Regions from separate parts of the Neorhizobium sp. CSC1952 genome, predicted to be linked through region 1. Evidence: predicted binding sites of a transcription regulator. Region 1 holds the regulator's gene; the other holds the start of a gene.
The links. The regulator PhoB, encoded in region 1, activates phosphate uptake and scavenging genes when phosphate is short. The targets are predictions, from matches to a motif close to TGTCATNNANCTGTCAT.
Positions count from the first base shown of each region.

Region 1 (8,756 bases):
TTCAAGGGCCAGATCGATCTTTCGGTTCCCGAGACCAACCGCAAGGTTTCCGACCGCCAGGTGGGCTGGATGAACCAGCTTGCCGAAAGCGGCGCGCTGGCGAAGCACTTCAATACCGGCATTTTCGTCAATGGCGCGTCGAGCCGTCCGGAGGCCGCCGGCGTCGGTGTCGCCCTCATCGGTTCGTTCTACATGATGCTGATCGTGCTGGTCCTGTCGCTGCCGATCGGCGTCGCCGCCTCGATCTATCTCGAGGAATTCGCCCCGAAGAACAGGTTCACCGACCTGATCGAGGTGAACATCAACAACCTCGCTGCCGTCCCCTCGATCGTCTACGGTCTTCTCGGGCTTGCCGTCTTCGTCAACTTCGCCGGCCTGCCGCGCTCCGCTTCCCTGGTGGGTGGCCTGGTTCTGACCCTGATGACGCTGCCGACGATCATCATCGCCACGCGCGCGGCGCTGAAGGCGGTGCCGCCATCGATCCGCGCGGCCGCCCTCGGCCTCGGCGCCTCCAAGATGCAGACGATCTTCCATCACGTCCTGCCGCTTGCCATGCCGGGCATCCTGACCGGGACCATCATCGGTCTCGCCCACGCGCTCGGCGAAACCGCACCGCTGCTTTTGATCGGCATGGTCGCCTTCGTGGCCAACTATCCGACCACGCCGCTCGATCCCTCGACGGCGCTGCCGGTGCAGATCTACATGTGGGCGAACGAAGCCGAGCGCGCGTTCGTCGAGCGTACCTCGGGAGCGATCATCATCCTGCTCCTGTTCCTCATCGTAATGAACGTTGGCGCAATTCTCTTGCGGCGGCGCTTTGAGCGTCGCTGGTAGAAGGAGTAGATACGATGAACATGATGTCGGAAGCAGCAGTTGAAAAGGCGCTGGACCAGAAGATGAGTGATGTTTCGCATAAGATGATCGGCAAGGACGTGTCCGTGTATTACGGCGAGAAGCGAGCGCTTTTCGACGTGAACCTCAACGTCCGCGAAAACACCGTGACGGCTCTTATCGGTCCCTCTGGCTGCGGCAAGTCCACCTTCCTGCGCTGCCTCAACCGCATGAACGACACGATCGAGAATTGCCGCGTCACCGGCAAGATCACCCTCGATACGGACGATATCTACGATCCGCAGATCGATGTCGTCGAACTGCGCGCCCGCGTCGGCATGGTCTTCCAGAAGCCGAACCCGTTCCCGAAGTCGATCTACGAGAACATCGCCTACGGCCCGCGCATCCACGGGCTGGCCAGGAACAAAGCCGACATGGACCAGATCGTCGAGGCGAGCCTCCAGCGCGCCGGCCTGTGGACGGAAGTCAAGGACCGCCTGCATGAATCCGGCACCGGCCTTTCGGGCGGCCAGCAGCAGCGCCTCTGCATCGCCCGCGCGGTCGCCGTATCGCCGGAAGTCATCCTCATGGACGAACCCTGCTCGGCGCTCGACCCGATCGCGACCGCCAAGGTCGAGGAGCTCATCCACGAGCTGCGCGCCAACTACACGATCGTCATCGTGACGCACTCGATGCAGCAGGCCGCCCGTGTGTCCCAGCGCACCGCCATGTTCCACCTCGGCCAGCTGGTCGAGGAGAACGACACGGACAAGATGTTCACCAACCCGGACGACCAGCGCACCCAGGATTACATCATGGGCCGTTTCGGCTGATCGGCCGGCTGTGCCGCCTGACATCAATTTCGAGGATTAGAAGATGGCATCGACCCATATCCTGTCGGCCTACGACGACGAACTGAAATATCTGAGCCGCCGCATTTCCGAAATGGGCGGTCTTGCCGAGCAGATGTGCTCGGACGCCGTACGCGCGCTTGTGAATTCCGACTCGGCGCTTGCCCAGAAGGTCATCTCCGACGACGTGATCCTGGATCACGCCGAGCGCGAGATCCAGGACAAGGCGATCGTCACGATCGCCAAGCGCCAGCCGATGGCGTCCGACCTGCGCGAGATCGTCGGCACCTTGCGCATCGCCGGCGATCTGGAACGCGTCGGCGATCTCGGCAAGAACACCGCCAAGCGGGTCATCGCGGTTCAGGGCACCGGCGTGCCGCGCAAGCTTGCCCGCGGCATCGAGCACCTTTCCGATCTCGCGCTCGTGCAGCTCAAGGAAGTGCTCGACGTCTATGCGAGCCGGTCCGCCGAGAAGGCGGAAGCGATCCGCATCCGCGACGAGGAAATCGACGCGATGTACACGTCCCTGTTCCGCGAGCTCCTCACCTACATGATGGAGGATCCGCGCAATATCACCACCTGCACGCATCTGCTGTTCTGCGCCAAGAACATCGAGCGGATCGGCGACCACGCCACCAACATCGCCGAGACGATCTACTACATGACGACGGGTGCCCAGCCGGAAGGCGAGCGTCCGAAGGACGATACGTCGAACACGCTCGGCGCCGTTACCGAGTAAAAACGGCACCGAATGACGGAATGCTGACGGAGCAGGGTGAGAATGCTGCCAAAAATCGCTGTCGTGGAGGATGAGGAAGCGCTGAGCGTGCTTCTTCGCTACAATCTCGAAGCCGAAGGTTATGACGTCGAGACGATCCTGCGGGGGGACGAGGCCGAGATAAGGCTTCAGGAGCGCACGCCGGATCTTCTGATCCTCGACTGGATGCTGCCCGGCGTTTCCGGCATCGAACTCTGCCGGCGCCTGCGCATGCGCCCGGAAACCGAGCGCCTGCCGATCATCATGCTGACGGCCCGCGGCGAGGAGAGCGAGCGTGTCCGCGGCCTGGCCACGGGTGCGGACGACTATGTGGTCAAGCCCTTCTCGACGCCGGAGCTTATGGCCCGCGTCAAGGCGATGCTGCGGCGGGCGCGCCCGGAAGTGCTCTCCAGCGTTCTGCGCTGCGGCGACATCGAGCTCGACCGCGAGACCCACCGCGTGCATCGCAAGAGCCGTGAGGTCCGCCTCGGCCCGACGGAATTCCGCCTGCTGGAGTTCCTGATGGCATCGCCCGGCCGCGTCTTCTCCCGTTCGCAGCTCCTGGACGGCGTCTGGGGCCACGACATCTACGTGGACGAGCGCACAGTCGACGTGCATGTGGGGCGCCTGCGCAAGGCGTTGAATTTCTCCAACATGCAGGATGTCATCCGCACCGTCCGCGGTGCGGGTTATTCGATGGAATCCTGATCGCTGGAAGAGGCGCGCGTCATCGCGCCTCAGCCTCCTGCCATTCCGGCAGCGGAAACAGCCGGTCGTAGGCCCAGTTGAAGGCGAAGGCATAGAAGACGTAGAAGACGGCAAAAGCCACGTCCATGACCAGCGCTTCCCACAGGCTGATATCGAGATACCAGGCGACGAAGGGCAGAAGCACGATCAGCAGGCCTACCTCGAAAAGGATGGCATGGCCGACGCGGATTGCCGGCGTTTTCTGCGTGCCGCCGGTCAGCCGCCGCATCAGATGGTCGAAACCGAGATTGTAGAGATAGTTCCAGCCGGTCGCGATCGTCGCACCGCCGATTGCGATGACGCCGATGTCGGAGAGCGGTTTGCCGAAGGCAAGCGCCCCGAGCGGCGTGACGATGAGAAGCGCGATGACTTCGAAGCTGATGGCGTGGCGGATACGGTCGCGGGTCGAGCGCATGATATTCCCCGGTGGGTTCGTTCCGGGTCGTCCCGGAGTTTTGGCCCGATATTGGGGGAGGTCGTCCTCGCATCCTTGAGATAGGTGCTTTCGCACTGCTCGGCAAGCCGCGGCAGGGCATAGCTGCCATGCACACGAAAAAAGCGGGCCTCGAAGCCCGCTTCAGCTTGATGACAAATCTTGCGTCTCGCTCGGCGTCATCCTCGGCCTTGTGCCGAGGATCTGTAAACATCGATGGTTTGCAGATGCTCGGGACAGGCCTGAGCAAGACGATCAGAGATTTTCGAACCTTTGTCGGCAGTCTGAAGCGATCTCGAAGCCCGCTTTCAATTCATTCTCGTGCCGCGTTCGTGTCAGGCCCGGGCACTCGCCCTGCGGCGGTCGTGAACCGGCTGATAGGCAAGCCGCGTGTGATAGCCGCAATAGGGCGAATTGTCCGGGGAGTCGCAGCCGCAGAAGTGGAAATCTTCCTTGAGCGGATCGCCGACCGGCCACTTGCAGGTGCGCTCGGTGAGTTCCGTCAGGGCGAGGCGACGGGAGATCGGCACCACCACATTGGCGGCCGGACGATATTCCATCTCCTCGAAAGCCTCGACTTCGATCTCTTCCTTGAGAAGAGTTGCGCCGACCGCGCGGGCGACGGTCCGGGTGGCGACGCGCGACGCATAGTTCGGAGCCCGGGGCGCCGATGTGGTCCGCTTGGCGGCCGAACGGCCCGTGGCCACCGTGCCGCCGGCTTTCGCCCGGCCCGGCAGGCTGAGGCGGTGCACCTTGCCGATCACGGCATTGCGGCTCACGCCTCCGAGCTGTGCGGCGATCTGGCTGGCGCTCAAGCCTTCCGACCACAATCTCTTCAGTTTTTCGACGCGCTCGTCTGTCCAGTTCATGCCCGTTCTCCGCCTTTGGACGTTGCAGGCATGCAGAATCCTTCCACCTTTGCTGCAGACATCATTCCGCAACACCCACTACATCTATGCTTGAGGTGACTAGTTCCGCCGCATGCAGTCTAGTAATTGACGATTAACCTAGTGTGAGGCTGACTCCGTGGCAAGAGTCGGGAGAATCTGCAGGAATCGATTTCTTGGTTTTCCCCAACTTGCTGTTGGAGAGAGTCATTTTTGTCACATATGCAGGCGCCTGCCTGTTTCTTTAGCAAAGCCGGCTAAGGTGCCGGGCTTTGTTGACATTCGGGCCCTAAACCCCGATAGTGCCCCCGCCGCCCCATTGGGCGGCATTTTTGATTTTTCCGGCCGTTTTGGCCGGTCTTTCGGACTGCCTAGAGGAGTGATGTCGCCATGGCTGAAGCCGCGCTTTTCGACACCTTTGCCCGGGCCCCGTTGCGCTTCGAACGCGGCGAGGGCGTATGGCTCGTGACGGAAAGCGGCGAGCGATATCTCGATTTCGGATCGGGCGTCGCGGTCAACTCGCTCGGCCATGCCCATCCCCATCTCGTCGAGGCGCTGAAGGCTCAGGCCGAGAAGGTCTGGCACACCTCCAATCTCTATGAAGTGCCGGGCCAGGAGACCCTGTCGCGTCGCCTCGCCGAGAAATCCTTCGCGGACAAGGTGTTCTTCACGAATTCCGGTGCGGAGGCGCTGGAATGCGCCATCAAGACGGCCCGCCGGTACCAGTATGTGAAGGGCCATCCGGAACGTTTCCATATCGTGACCTTCGAAGGGGCCTTCCACGGCCGCACGCTTGCGACCATCGCCGCCGGCGGTCAGGCGAAGTATCTGGAAGGCTTCGGGCCGAAGGTCGAAGGGTTCGACCAGGTGCCTTTCGGCGATCTGGAAGCTTTGAAAGCCGTCGTCACGGAAAAGACGGCTGCTATTCTCATCGAGCCGATCCAGGGCGAGGGCGGTATCCGTCCGGTTCCGAAGGAATTCCTGCAGGCGCTGCGCAAGATCTGCGATGACAACGGCCTGCTCCTGGTTTTCGACGAGGTGCAGACGGGCGTCGGCCGCACCGGCAAGCTCTTTGCCTACGAGTGGTCGGGCGTCGCGCCGGATATCATGGCGCTTGCCAAGGGCATCGGCGGCGGTTTCCCGCTCGGCGCCTGCCTCGCGACCGCGGACGCGGCTTCGGGCATGACGGCCGGCACCCATGGCACGACCTATGGCGGCAATCCGCTCGCCGTCGCCGTCGGCAATGCCGTTCTGGACGTGATCCTGGACGACGGGTTTCTTCAGCATGTCCGCGACGTGGCCCTTGTCTTCCGACAGGGTCTCGCAGCGCTCAAGGATCGCTTCCCGAACGTCATCGAGGACGTCCGCGGCGAAGGCCTGTTGCTGGGCGTCAAGGCCAAGGTGCCCGCCGGCGATCTCGTCGTCGCCATGCGCAACGAACATCTGCTGGGCGTCCCGGCCGGCGACAATGTGGTGCGCCTCCTGCCGCCGCTGACCGTCACCGCCGAGGAGGCCCGCGAGGGGCTTGCCCGCCTTGAAAAGGCGGCGGAAAAGCTTTCCTCCGCCGAACTGAAGAAATCCGCCTGAGGGGCAGGAAGAGGGCGCCATTCGATGGTTCCCTCTCGATAGGGAACCGTTAAGATGGCCGCACCGAAGCATTTTCTCGATCTTTCCGCCATGTCCTCGGCGGATCTCAGGACGATCCTCGACGACGCCAAGACGCGCAAGCAGGCGACCAAGGCCGGCACGGCGGAAAAGCCGCTTGCCGGCAAGATGCTGGCGATGATCTTCGAAAAGCCGTCGACGCGTACCCGCGTCTCCTTCGATGTCGGCATGCGCCAGCTCGGCGGCGAGACGCTTTTCCTCTCCGGCACCGAGATGCAGCTCGGCCGCGCCGAAACGATCGGCGATACGGCGAAGGTCCTGTCCCGCTATGTCGATGCGATCATGATCCGCACCACGGACCATGCGCGCCTCGTCGAAATGGCCGAGCATGCGACCGTGCCGGTCATCAACGGCCTGACGGACGACACGCATCCCTGCCAGATCATGGCCGATCTGATGACCTTCGAGGAGCATCGCGGTTCGGTGAAGGGCAAGACCTTCGCCTGGACCGGCGACGGCAACAATGTGCTGCATTCCTTCGTGGAAGGGGCTGCCCGCTTCGGCTACCGCATGAACATGGCGGTGCCGATGGGGTCCGAGCCGCATGACAAGTTCCTGAACTGGGCCCGCAACAACGGCGGCGACATCATGCTCTGCCACGATGCCGAGCGCGCCGTAGACGGTGTCGATCTCGTGGTCACGGATACCTGGGTCTCGATGAACCAGGAGCACAAGGCGCGCGGCCACAACATCTTCCAGCCCTATCAGGTCAACGGGGCGCTGATGAAGCGGGCCAACAAGGATGCGCTGTTCATGCACTGCCTGCCGGCCCATCGCGGCGAGGAAGTCACGGATGAGGTCATCGACGGCCCGCAGTCGGTGGTCTTCGATGAGGCGGAAAACCGCCTGCATGCCCAGAAGTCCATTCTCGCCTGGTGTTTCGGCGCCGTCTGAGGCCTGCCGGCCGCGCCTTGATTTTTAAAGGAGCCGGTCCCATCTACCGGCTTTCAAATGTGCCGCATTCCTCTGGGGACGGCGGCGCTTCAACATACATCGTCGACCTCGTTCCGGCAGGCTCAGCGGTTCCGCTCGGGCCTGCGCATGTGTAAAGGTATCGGCGTGAAGGAGTTAAGTCATGGCCGAAGCGACTGTGGAACTGAACGATCTCGATTTTGCCGGAGACGACCGCGTCGTGCCTTTCCAGGTGGAAGGGCTGGATGTCCGCGGCCGGGCGGTGCAGCTCGGGCCGCTCCTCAATGCCATTCTCGGCCGCCATGAATATCCGGCCCCGGTCGCGCGGCTGCTGGCGGAAGCGATCGTTCTGACGGCTCTGCTCGGCACGTCGCTGAAGTTCGACGGCAAGTTCACGGTCCAGACCAAGGGCGACGGCCCAGTCGACCTGCTGGTTGCGGACTTCTCGACGCCGGATGCGCTGCGCGCCTATGCCCGTTATGACGAGGAAGCGCTGGCCGCTGCCGTCGAAGAGGGCAGGACCTCGCCTCCTGATCTTCTCGGGCGCGGCGTGCTCGCCTTCACCATCGATCAGGGCCGCGGCATGCAGCCCTACCAGGGCATCGTGCCGCTCGACGGGTCTTCGCTCGAAGAGATCGCCGGCGTTTATTTCCGCCAGTCGGAGCAGATCCCGACCAAGGTGCGCCTCGGCGTGGCCGAGCTTTTCGACCGCGATGCCGAAGGCAAGCCGCGTCACAACTGGCGGGCGGGCGGCCTCGTGGCGCAGTTCCTGCCGCAGGCCCCTGAGCGCATGCGCCAGCCGGACCTGCATGGCGGCGACGGCGACGACCGCGAGACGGATATTGCCGACGACGCCTGGACGGAAGCCCGTTCCCTGGTCGAGACCATCGACACGGACGAACTCACCGATCCGCAAGTTGCGATCGAGCGCCTGCTCTTCCGCCTCTTCCATGAACGGGGCGTGCGGGTCTACGAACCGCAGACGGTTCACGACCGCTGCAGTTGCTCGCGCGAGAAGATCAAGAGCGTGCTCGCCGGCTTCACCGCCGAGGAGATCGAGGCGAGCCAGGAAGACGGCCAGATCGCCGTCACCTGCGAATTCTGCTCGACCACCTATCGCTACGAAGCCGCCGAATTCGCGGCCGCATAATTTGCTCTTCCTTCTCCCCGCCGGGGAGAAGGAAGAGCATTCACGGCGCCTTGCACTCGAAATTGGCTCCGTCCTTGAGATCGCCGCTGCCGGAATATTTCGCCACCTGCGGATAGGGGCAGAGCGGGCGGGTCATGGCCGGCTTGCCGTCCTTCATCTGGCTCGCCTGGATCACCTCGGGCGCCTTGCCGTTTTCGACCCAGTCCATCAGCGGCGTGAAGGCGTCGAAGACGTCGGTGCCGTAGCCCATGCTGCAGTGGAACATGCCGGGCACCATGAAGAGGCGGTAGAATTCCGCCGTCCGGTCCGCGCCCATCGTTTTGCGGACGGATTCATAGTAGTTGACGCCCATCATCGGGTTGAGCGCCGGGTCCGACCAGCCGAAATAGGTGATCATCCGCCCGCCGCGCTTTTCGAATTCGCCAAGGTCCGGATTGGTGGCGTCGACGATCTCCCGGATCATGCCGATCTTCGGATATTCCTTGTCGAAATCGAAGGTCTTCCAGTCGATCGCCTTGCCGGA
Region 1 is NZ_CP128416.1:1,062,643-1,071,398, reverse strand. It holds gene pstA (phosphate ABC transporter permease PstA) at 1-834, shown strand, start outside; gene pstB (phosphate ABC transporter ATP-binding protein PstB) at 849-1,664, shown strand; gene phoU (phosphate signaling complex protein PhoU) at 1,708-2,421, shown strand; gene phoB (phosphate regulon transcriptional regulator PhoB) at 2,464-3,147, shown strand; gene QTA58_RS05535 (PACE efflux transporter) at 3,167-3,601, opposite strand; gene QTA58_RS05530 (GcrA family cell cycle regulator) at 3,955-4,488, opposite strand; gene QTA58_RS05525 (aspartate aminotransferase family protein) at 4,897-6,093, shown strand; gene argF (ornithine carbamoyltransferase) at 6,148-7,065, shown strand; gene QTA58_RS05515 (Hsp33 family molecular chaperone) at 7,247-8,233, shown strand; gene QTA58_RS05510 (tannase/feruloyl esterase family alpha/beta hydrolase) at 8,274-8,756, opposite strand, start outside.

Region 2 (8,756 bases), 890 kb from region 1:
GAAGTCGAGAAGACCCTCGACCGCGACCACTTCATGGATGCGGACGAAGCACAGGAATGGGGCGTCATCGACAAGATCCTGACATCGCGTCTGGAAATCGAGGGCAGCTCCGGAGAATGAGGGCGATGGCGTAACCGTGGTCTCACCCCGTTGTGAGCAAAAAAGGGTTTCAAGTCCCACGGAAAACGCTATTAGTACCTATTAATGCTATGTTGAACTTTTATGACATGGCGTACGTTTCTTTAGGGGTTTCGTTGCCGCCGATCTGCATAATGTGCCCGGATCGGTAGAGTACCCCTAGGGCAAAGCAGGCACGTGAGGCCCGTCGGGCGCGCGTGCCGGCAGGCGGTAAAATGGACAGCGCCCGTTTTTGACGTGAGCGTGGAGTGCTGGAAGGAAAGTGATATGAGCAAAGTCAGCAGCGGCAACGGCGGCGACTCCAAGAATACCCTCTACTGCTCTTTCTGCGGAAAGAGCCAGCACGAGGTCCGGAAACTGATTGCCGGGCCGACCGTATTCATCTGCGATGAATGCGTCGAACTGTGCATGGACATCATCCGCGAAGAGAACAAGACCTCGATGGTCAAGTCCCGCGACGGCGTTCCGACGCCCCAGGACATCATCAAGGTCCTCGATGAATACGTCATCGGCCAGAAGCAGGCCAAGCGCATTCTGTCGGTCGCGGTGCACAACCATTACAAGCGCCTGGCGCATGCCTCCAAGGGCGGCGACGTGGAGCTGGCGAAGTCGAACATCATGCTGGTCGGCCCGACCGGCTGCGGCAAGACCTATCTCGCCCAGACGCTCGCCCGCATCATCGACGTGCCCTTCACCATGGCTGACGCCACGACGCTGACCGAGGCCGGTTACGTCGGCGAAGACGTCGAAAACATCATCCTGAAGCTTCTCCAGGCTGCCGACTACAATGTCGAGCGCGCCCAGCGCGGCATCGTCTATATCGACGAAGTGGACAAGATTTCCCGCAAGTCCGACAACCCGTCGATCACCCGCGACGTCTCGGGCGAGGGCGTGCAGCAGGCGCTTCTGAAGATCATGGAAGGCACGGTCGCTTCCGTGCCGCCGCAGGGCGGCCGCAAGCACCCGCAGCAGGAATTCCTGCAGGTCGACACGACGAACATCCTGTTCATCTGCGGCGGCGCCTTCGCCGGCCTCGACAAGATCATCTCCGCCCGCGGCGAGAAGACGTCGATCGGCTTCGGCGCGACCGTCAAGGCGCAGGACGAGCGCCGCGTCGGCGAAGTGCTGCGCGAGCTCGAGCCGGAGGACCTGGTGAAGTTCGGTCTCATCCCGGAATTCATCGGCCGTCTGCCGGTTCTGGCGACGCTGGAGGACCTTGACGAGGATGCTCTGATCCAGATCCTCTCGGAGCCCAAGAACGCGCTCGTCAAGCAGTACCAGCGCCTGTTCGAGATGGAAGACGTGGACCTGACCTTCCACGAGGACGCGCTGCGCGAGATCGCCAAGAAGGCGATCGTCCGCAAGACCGGCGCGCGCGGCCTGCGTTCGATCATGGAAAAGATCCTGCTCGACACCATGTTCGAGCTTCCGGCGCTGGAAGGCGTGCGCGAAGTGGTCATTTCCGAGGACGTGGTCCGCGGCACCGCGCGTCCGCTCTACATCTACGCCGACCGGCAGGAAGAGAAGGCCAACGTTTCGGCCTGATCGTCTCCGCCACGGATGTCGTTCTGAAGAGGCCCCCGGCGGGGCCTCTTTTCATGCCGGCATCCGGTCTTGCTTTTTTTGCTTATTCCACCATTTTCGCTTCGCGAAGAGTTGCGCCGCGTTCATCTTGCATTAGAAGCTGTGCGGGAAGATCATAGTCATGCCGGCTGCTTCGCCTGCTTCTGGTGCAGGTCCGCATCGCCGGCAATCGCGTCCCGTGTGCCTTGGCGTTCTGCATGAAGCGTTGTGAACACGCTTTGTAATACCACTGTCACAAAGCTTTCGCGGCGGCGGCCTTGCAAGGCTTGAAATCAATTTTCAAAAACTCCACTTTGGGCGGGAGTGAAGTGCCTGGGTCATCGGCCCGGGACGTATCCCGGAAACGGGACGATGGAAAGGAAATGAAATGACGAATTCAACGTCTGCGGCACCTGGCGGCGAAACCTATCCGGTGCTGCCGCTGCGCGACATTGTGGTCTTTCCGCATATGATCGTGCCCCTGTTCGTCGGACGGGAGAAATCCATTCGCGCCCTCGAAGAAGTCATGGGTTCCGACAAGCAGATCATGCTCGTCACCCAGATCAACGCCGGCGACGATGATCCCGAGCCGTCCGCGATCTACAAGGTCGGTACGGTCGCCAACGTATTGCAGCTTCTGAAGCTTCCCGACGGGACCGTGAAGGTGCTGGTCGAAGGCCGCTCGCGCGCCAAGATCGACGGCTACACGGATCGCGAGGAGTTCTACGAGGCGCGGGCGCATACCCTCGGCGAACCTGAAGAGGACGCCGTCGAGGTCGAGGCGCTCTCCCGCTCCGTAGTCTCCGAATTCGAGAACTACGTGAAGCTGAACAAGAAGATCTCCCCGGAAGTGGTCGGCGCCGCAAGCCAGATCGAAGACTATTCGAAGCTCGCCGATACGGTCGCTTCGCACCTGTCGATCAAGATCACCGAAAAGCAGGAAATGCTGGAGACCGTCAGCGTCAAGCTGCGGCTTGAAAAGGCGCTCGGCTTCATGGAAGGCGAGATCTCCGTCCTGCAGGTGGAAAAGCGCATCCGCTCGCGCGTCAAGCGCCAGATGGAGAAGACCCAGCGCGAATATTACCTCAACGAGCAGATGAAGGCGATCCAGAAGGAGCTCGGCGACGGCGAGGAAGGCCGCGACGAGATGGCCGAGATCGAGGAGCGCATCTCCAAGACGAAGCTCTCCAAGGAAGCCCGCGAAAAGGCCGAGGCCGAGCTGAAGAAGCTGCGGCAGATGAGCCCGATGTCGGCGGAAGCCACCGTCGTGCGCAACTATCTCGACTGGCTGCTCGGCATTCCGTGGGGCAAGAAGTCGAAGATCAAGGCGGACCTCAACAATGCCGAGAAGATCCTCGAGCAGGATCACTTCGGTCTGGACAAGGTCAAGGAACGCATCATCGAGTATCTCGCCGTCCAGGCGCGCGCGACCAAGATCAAGGGTCCGATCCTTTGCCTCGTCGGCCCTCCGGGCGTCGGCAAGACCTCGCTCGCCCAGTCGATCGCCAAGGCGACCGGCCGCGAATACGTCCGCATGGCGCTCGGCGGCGTCCGTGACGAAGCCGAGATCCGCGGCCACCGCCGCACCTATATCGGCTCGATGCCCGGCAAGGTCGTCCAGTCGATGAAGAAGGCGAAGAAGTCCAACCCGCTCTTCCTGCTCGACGAGATCGACAAGATGGGCATGGATTTCCGCGGCGATCCGTCCTCGGCGCTTCTCGAAGTGCTGGACCCGGCGCAGAACTCGACGTTCATGGACCATTATCTGGAGGTCGAATACGACCTGTCCGACGTGATGTTCATCACCACGGCGAACACGCTGAACATCCCGGCTCCGCTGATGGACCGCATGGAGATCATCCGCATCGCCGGTTACACGGAAGATGAGAAGCGGGAGATCGCCAAGCGTCACCTTCTGCCGAAGGCCATCAAGGAGCATGCGCTGCAGCCGAACGAATTCTCGGTCAGCGACGACGCCCTGATGGCGGTCATCCAGCAGTATACCCGCGAGGCAGGCGTCCGTAACTTCGAGCGCGAACTGATGAAGCTCGCCCGCAAGGCGGTCACCGAGATCATCAAGGGCAAGACGAAGTCGGTCGAAGTCACCGCGGCCAACGTCCACGACTATCTCGGCGTGCCGCGCTTCCGCCATGGCGAAGCCGAGCGCGAGGATCAGGTCGGCGTCGTCACCGGTCTTGCCTGGACGGAAGTCGGCGGCGAGCTCCTGACGATCGAAGGCGTGATGATGCCGGGCAAGGGCCGCATGACGGTCACCGGCAATCTGAAGGACGTGATGAAGGAATCGATCTCCGCGGCGGCCTCCTATGTCCGCAGCAGAGCCGTCGATTTCGGCATCGAGCCGCCGCGCTTCGACAAGTCGGACATCCACGTGCACGTTCCGGAAGGGGCGACCCCGAAGGATGGCCCGTCGGCGGGCGTTGCCATGGCGACCGCGATCGTCTCGGTCATGACCGGCATTCCGGTCTCCAAGGATATCGCAATGACCGGCGAGATCACGCTGCGCGGACGCGTGCTGCCGATCGGCGGCCTCAAGGAGAAGCTCCTTGCAGCACTCCGCGGCGGCATCAAGAAGGTTCTGATCCCGGAAGAAAACGCCAAGGATCTGGCGGAGATTCCGGACAACGTGAAGAACAACATGGAGATCGTTCCGGTCTCGCGCATGGGCGAAGTGATCCGCCACGCGCTAGTCCGCCAGCCCGAACCGATCGACTGGGACGGCACGGTGGAAACGCCGGTGATCGCCACCGTCGAGGGCGTGGACGACGTCGGAGCGGCCGTCGCGCACTGATCGATGGGGCCTTTTGGTTATGCCAAATTGACACCATCCACGAAAAAAGCCGGCTTTCTGCCGGCTTTTTTTGTGAAAACTAACGCATCCCCCTTGTTTTTCAGGCGATTGCGGAGCTTTTGGGTTGCCAAGGCACGACACCAAATTATTGTCGAGCCCGAAATACATGAGTCGTTCCAAAACCGTTGAAAGGGGTGGAAACATGAACAAGAACGAGCTGGTATCCGCAGTGGCCGAAAAAGCCGGCCTCTCCAAGGCTGATGCCGCATCTGCCGTGGATGCCGTTTTCGAGACTGTACAGGGTGAACTGAAGAAGGGTGGCGATATTCGTCTTGCCGGTTTCGGCAGCTTCTCCGTTTCCCGCCGTGAAGCGTCCAAGGGTCGCAACCCCTCGACCGGCGCTGAAGTTGACATCCCGGCCCGCAACGTGCCGAAGTTCTCGGCCGGCAAGGGCCTGAAGGACGCTGTCAACAGCTAAGGCGGGTGCCTTCGGGCAACCTGTGACACTCGAAAGGCTCGGGCAAGCGCCCCGGGCCTTTTTCATTTCCGGCAGAATGTTCCGGACTTTCGCTCCCCGGCCGAGCAGGCCACCGCCCTAACGTGTGAAAACTGTCATCCGCCTGTCATGCCCGTGGCTCAAAAGCCACCCGTGGTTTCATGGCCAGGAGGGCTCCTATGACATTCCGTATTCACGCCGCGCTGACGGCGGCGCTTCTCGCATCGGCCGCGGCGCCTGCCGGCGCAGAGCAGGTCTTCAACCGCATCGCATCCTTCCCCGTCGCCAATAATCTTCCCGCCGGCAAGGACAAGCTCACCACCACTTCTGCCGAGATCGTCACCGCCAGCGAGGACGGCAATACGCTCATCTATTCCGACAGCCCGCTCGGTGCGATCGGCTTTATCGACATCACCGATCCCAGGGCTCCGAAGGCGCTTGGCGCCCTCACGTTCGATGGCGAGCCGACCTCCGTCGCCTCCGCCGGTTCCAAGGTTCTCGCCGCCGTCAACACAAGCGAAAGCAAGACCAAGCCCTCCGGCGTCCTCGCCGTCGTCGATCTCGCCACGAAGAAGGTGGACCTCACCTGCGATCTCGGCGGCCAGCCGGATTCGATCGCCGTTTCCAAGGACAAGACCTTTGCGGCGATCGCCATCGAGAACGAACGTGACGAGGACGTGAACGACGGTGCCCTCCCGCAGATGCCGGCGGGCGACCTCGTCATCGTCTCCCTGAAGGACGGCACCGCTGACTGCGCTTCCATAAAGCATGTCGCGCTGACCGGGATTGCCGACGTCGCGCCCGAGGATCCGGAACCGGAATTCGTCGCCATCAACGACGCCGGCGAGATCGCCGTCACGCTGCAGGAGAACAACCATGTCGCCATCGTCGACGGCAAGACGGCCAAGGTCGTCGGCCACTTCTCTGCCGGCAAGGCGGATCTGGAAGGCATCGACAACAAGACTAACGGCCAGCTCTCGTTCACCGGCAAGGCTGAAGGCGTGGTCCGCGAGCCGGACGCCATCAAGTGGCTCGACGACAACCGTCTCATCGTGGCCAACGAAGGCGACTGGAAGGGCGGCTCGCGCGGCTTCACCATCTTCGACCGCACCGGCAAGGTTCTCCATGAAGCCGGCGCCTCGCTGGAACGCGAGATTGCCCGCATCGGCCATTTTCCGGAACACCGCGCCAAATCCAAGGGCATCGAGCCCGAGGGCATGGAATTCGCGGCCTTCAACGGCCAGAACTACGTCTTCATCCTGTCCGAGCGCGCCTCGGTCGTCGGCGTCTACAAGGATACGGGCGCGGAGCCCGAACTTGTCCAGCTCCTGCCGTCGGGCGTTTCGCCGGAAGGGGCGGTCGCCATTCCCGGCCGCAACCTGTTCGCCACCGCCAACGAAGTCGATCTCGGCGAGGACGGCGGGGCCCGCTCGCATGTGATGATCTACGAGCTTGCGGAAGGTCAGCCGAACTACCCGACGCTCGTTTCCAACGATGTCGACGGCAACGTGCTCGGCTGGGGCGCGCTCTCGGGCCTGGTCGGAGATGCGGAGAAGGACGGTATCCTCCATGCCGTCAGCGATAGCGTCTACGGCATGCAGCCATCGATCTTCACCATCGACACCACCAGGAAGCCGGCCGAGATCACCGGCGTGGTGCGCGTGACCCGGAACGGCCAGGCGGCCCAGAAGCTCGATATCGAAGGCATCGCGCTGGACGGCAACGGCGGCTTCTGGCTCGCCTCCGAAGGCGACTCCGCCAAGCTCGTCGGCCATGGTCTTTACAACGTCAACGCCAAGGGCGAGATCAAGGCCGAGATCGGCCTGCCGGCCGAGCTGCTCGCCGGCGAGACCCGTTACGGTTTCGAAGGCATCACGACCGTCGGCTCCGGCGACGACCTGACGCTCTGGATGGCAATCCAGCGCGAATGGAAGGACGATCCGAAGGGCACCGTGAAGCTCGTTTCCTACAAGCCGAAGACCAAGGAATGGGGCGCCGTCCGTTATCCGATCGAGAAGGCCGATGCCGGCTGGGTCGGCCTCTCGGAAATCACCGCTTACGGCGATCACGTCTATCTGGTCGAACGCGACAACCAGCTCGGCGACAATGCCAAGCTGAAGAAGCTCTATCGCGTCGCGATCGCCGACCTGAAGCCGGGCAAGCTCGGCGGCGAGCTGCCGCTCGTGAAGAAGGAGGAAGTCCACGACTTCATCGCCGATCTGAAGCAGACCAACGGCTATGTGGCCGACAAGCTCGAAGGCTTCGCTTTCGACAAGTCGGGCAAGGCCTTCGCGGTGACGGACAACGACGGCGTGGACGATTCCTCCGGCGAAACGCTGTTCTTCCCGGTCGAGCTGAAGGCGATCAACTAAGGCTGGCACGAACTGAAACGCAGAGGCCGGGGATGCCCGGCCTCTGCTTGATGACAAACTCTTGCTCGACGTCATCCTCGGCCTTGTGCCGACGATCTATAAACGTCAACGGTTTGCAGATGCTCGGGACGGGTTTGGGCATGACGAAAGAAGGGTTGCGGCCTCAGTTGTGAATGGGTCCGATGCCTGCAGATTCTCAATCGAGCAACGCCTTTATGTGCCGGCCCAGTTCGTCCGCGACATCGCGGACCTCGTCCTGGCGGGTACCCCAATCGTCGTTGACCATGCCCAGATAGGCTTCCCGGGCATGGGCGATCGATGCGCCGGCCGCGGCAGGCAAGCGCTCGATGGCCCATTCGGCCGCGACGTCCTTGGGAACGAAGTCGCCCGTCGCCAGCGTCCGCCACATCCGTGCCAGGGTCAGCAGGACATTGCGTTCGTCCCCCGTGAGCGTGCCGAGCAGCGCCGGGAGCGCTGCCCCGATAGCGCGGCGTATGTCCGCCTCCGGGATAAGCGGGAGGAGCTCGTGGGGACCGGGGCCGATCAACGGCTTTGCTTCCCGTCGTGCCTGGGCCAGCAGGAGCGTGAACTCCGGGTCGGATGCGGGGGCGGGCACGATCCCGGCTTCGAATTCGTCCCGCAGCCATTCGCCATAAACGAACTCGCTGCGGGCGGGAAAGAGCGCTGCGGAAAGATCGGCATGGCGGAAGATGATCAGTTCCAGAGGGCGCCGGTCACGGGTTTTGCGCGGATCCCCCGAAATCTTCATCAGCGCGCTTACCAGGCGCGCTCGCATTTCATGCGTCGTGGGAGGCTCGATGACCACAAGCAGATCCACGTCGCTCTGCGGACGCAAGCCGCCCGCTACCGCCGAGCCGTGGAGATAGGCCGCTACGATCGCGTCCCCGAGGCATTGCCGGGCGGCCAGCAATGCCTGTTCGGCTTCGACGGGCGGTTTCGCAATCTCGTCCATGGTTCCGAATGCTCCGGCTTTTGTCTCCATGCGGATCGTGGAACTCCTACCAGCGCTGATGCACATGCGGGGCGATCAGCCGCGCATAGATTTCCTTCGCCGCCGTCATCACGTCACCGGAAAGGGCGGCAAGGTCGGCCGCCGCCGCATTGCCCTTCGCCTGCGCCGCATTGCGGGCGCCGGGGATGACGACGGTGACCGCCTCGTTCATCAGGATCCATTTGAGCGCGAAGGCGGCCATGGAGGCGCCTGCCGGCACCAGCTTGCGGACTTCCTCGACCGCTTCGAGGCCGACCTCGAACGGCACGCCGGCAAAGGTCTCGCCGACATCGAACGCCTCGCCATGTCGGTTGAAGTTGCGGTGGTCGTCCCTGGCGAAGGCCGTGTCGCGGGTGATCTTGCCGG
Region 2 is NZ_CP128416.1:173,716-182,471, reverse strand. It holds gene clpP (ATP-dependent Clp endopeptidase proteolytic subunit ClpP) at 1-120, shown strand, start outside; gene clpX (ATP-dependent Clp protease ATP-binding subunit ClpX) at 406-1,683, shown strand; gene lon (endopeptidase La) at 2,090-4,510, shown strand; gene hupB (DNA-binding protein HupB) at 4,713-4,988, shown strand; gene QTA58_RS00885 (esterase-like activity of phytase family protein) at 5,186-7,378, shown strand; gene QTA58_RS00880 (aminoglycoside adenylyltransferase family protein) at 7,575-8,351, opposite strand; gene QTA58_RS00875 (aldo/keto reductase) at 8,398-8,756, opposite strand, start outside.
Region 2: QTA58_RS00885 (esterase-like activity of phytase family protein) is a predicted target of PhoB. The motif match lies at 5,121-5,137, and genes of this name have one in related genera.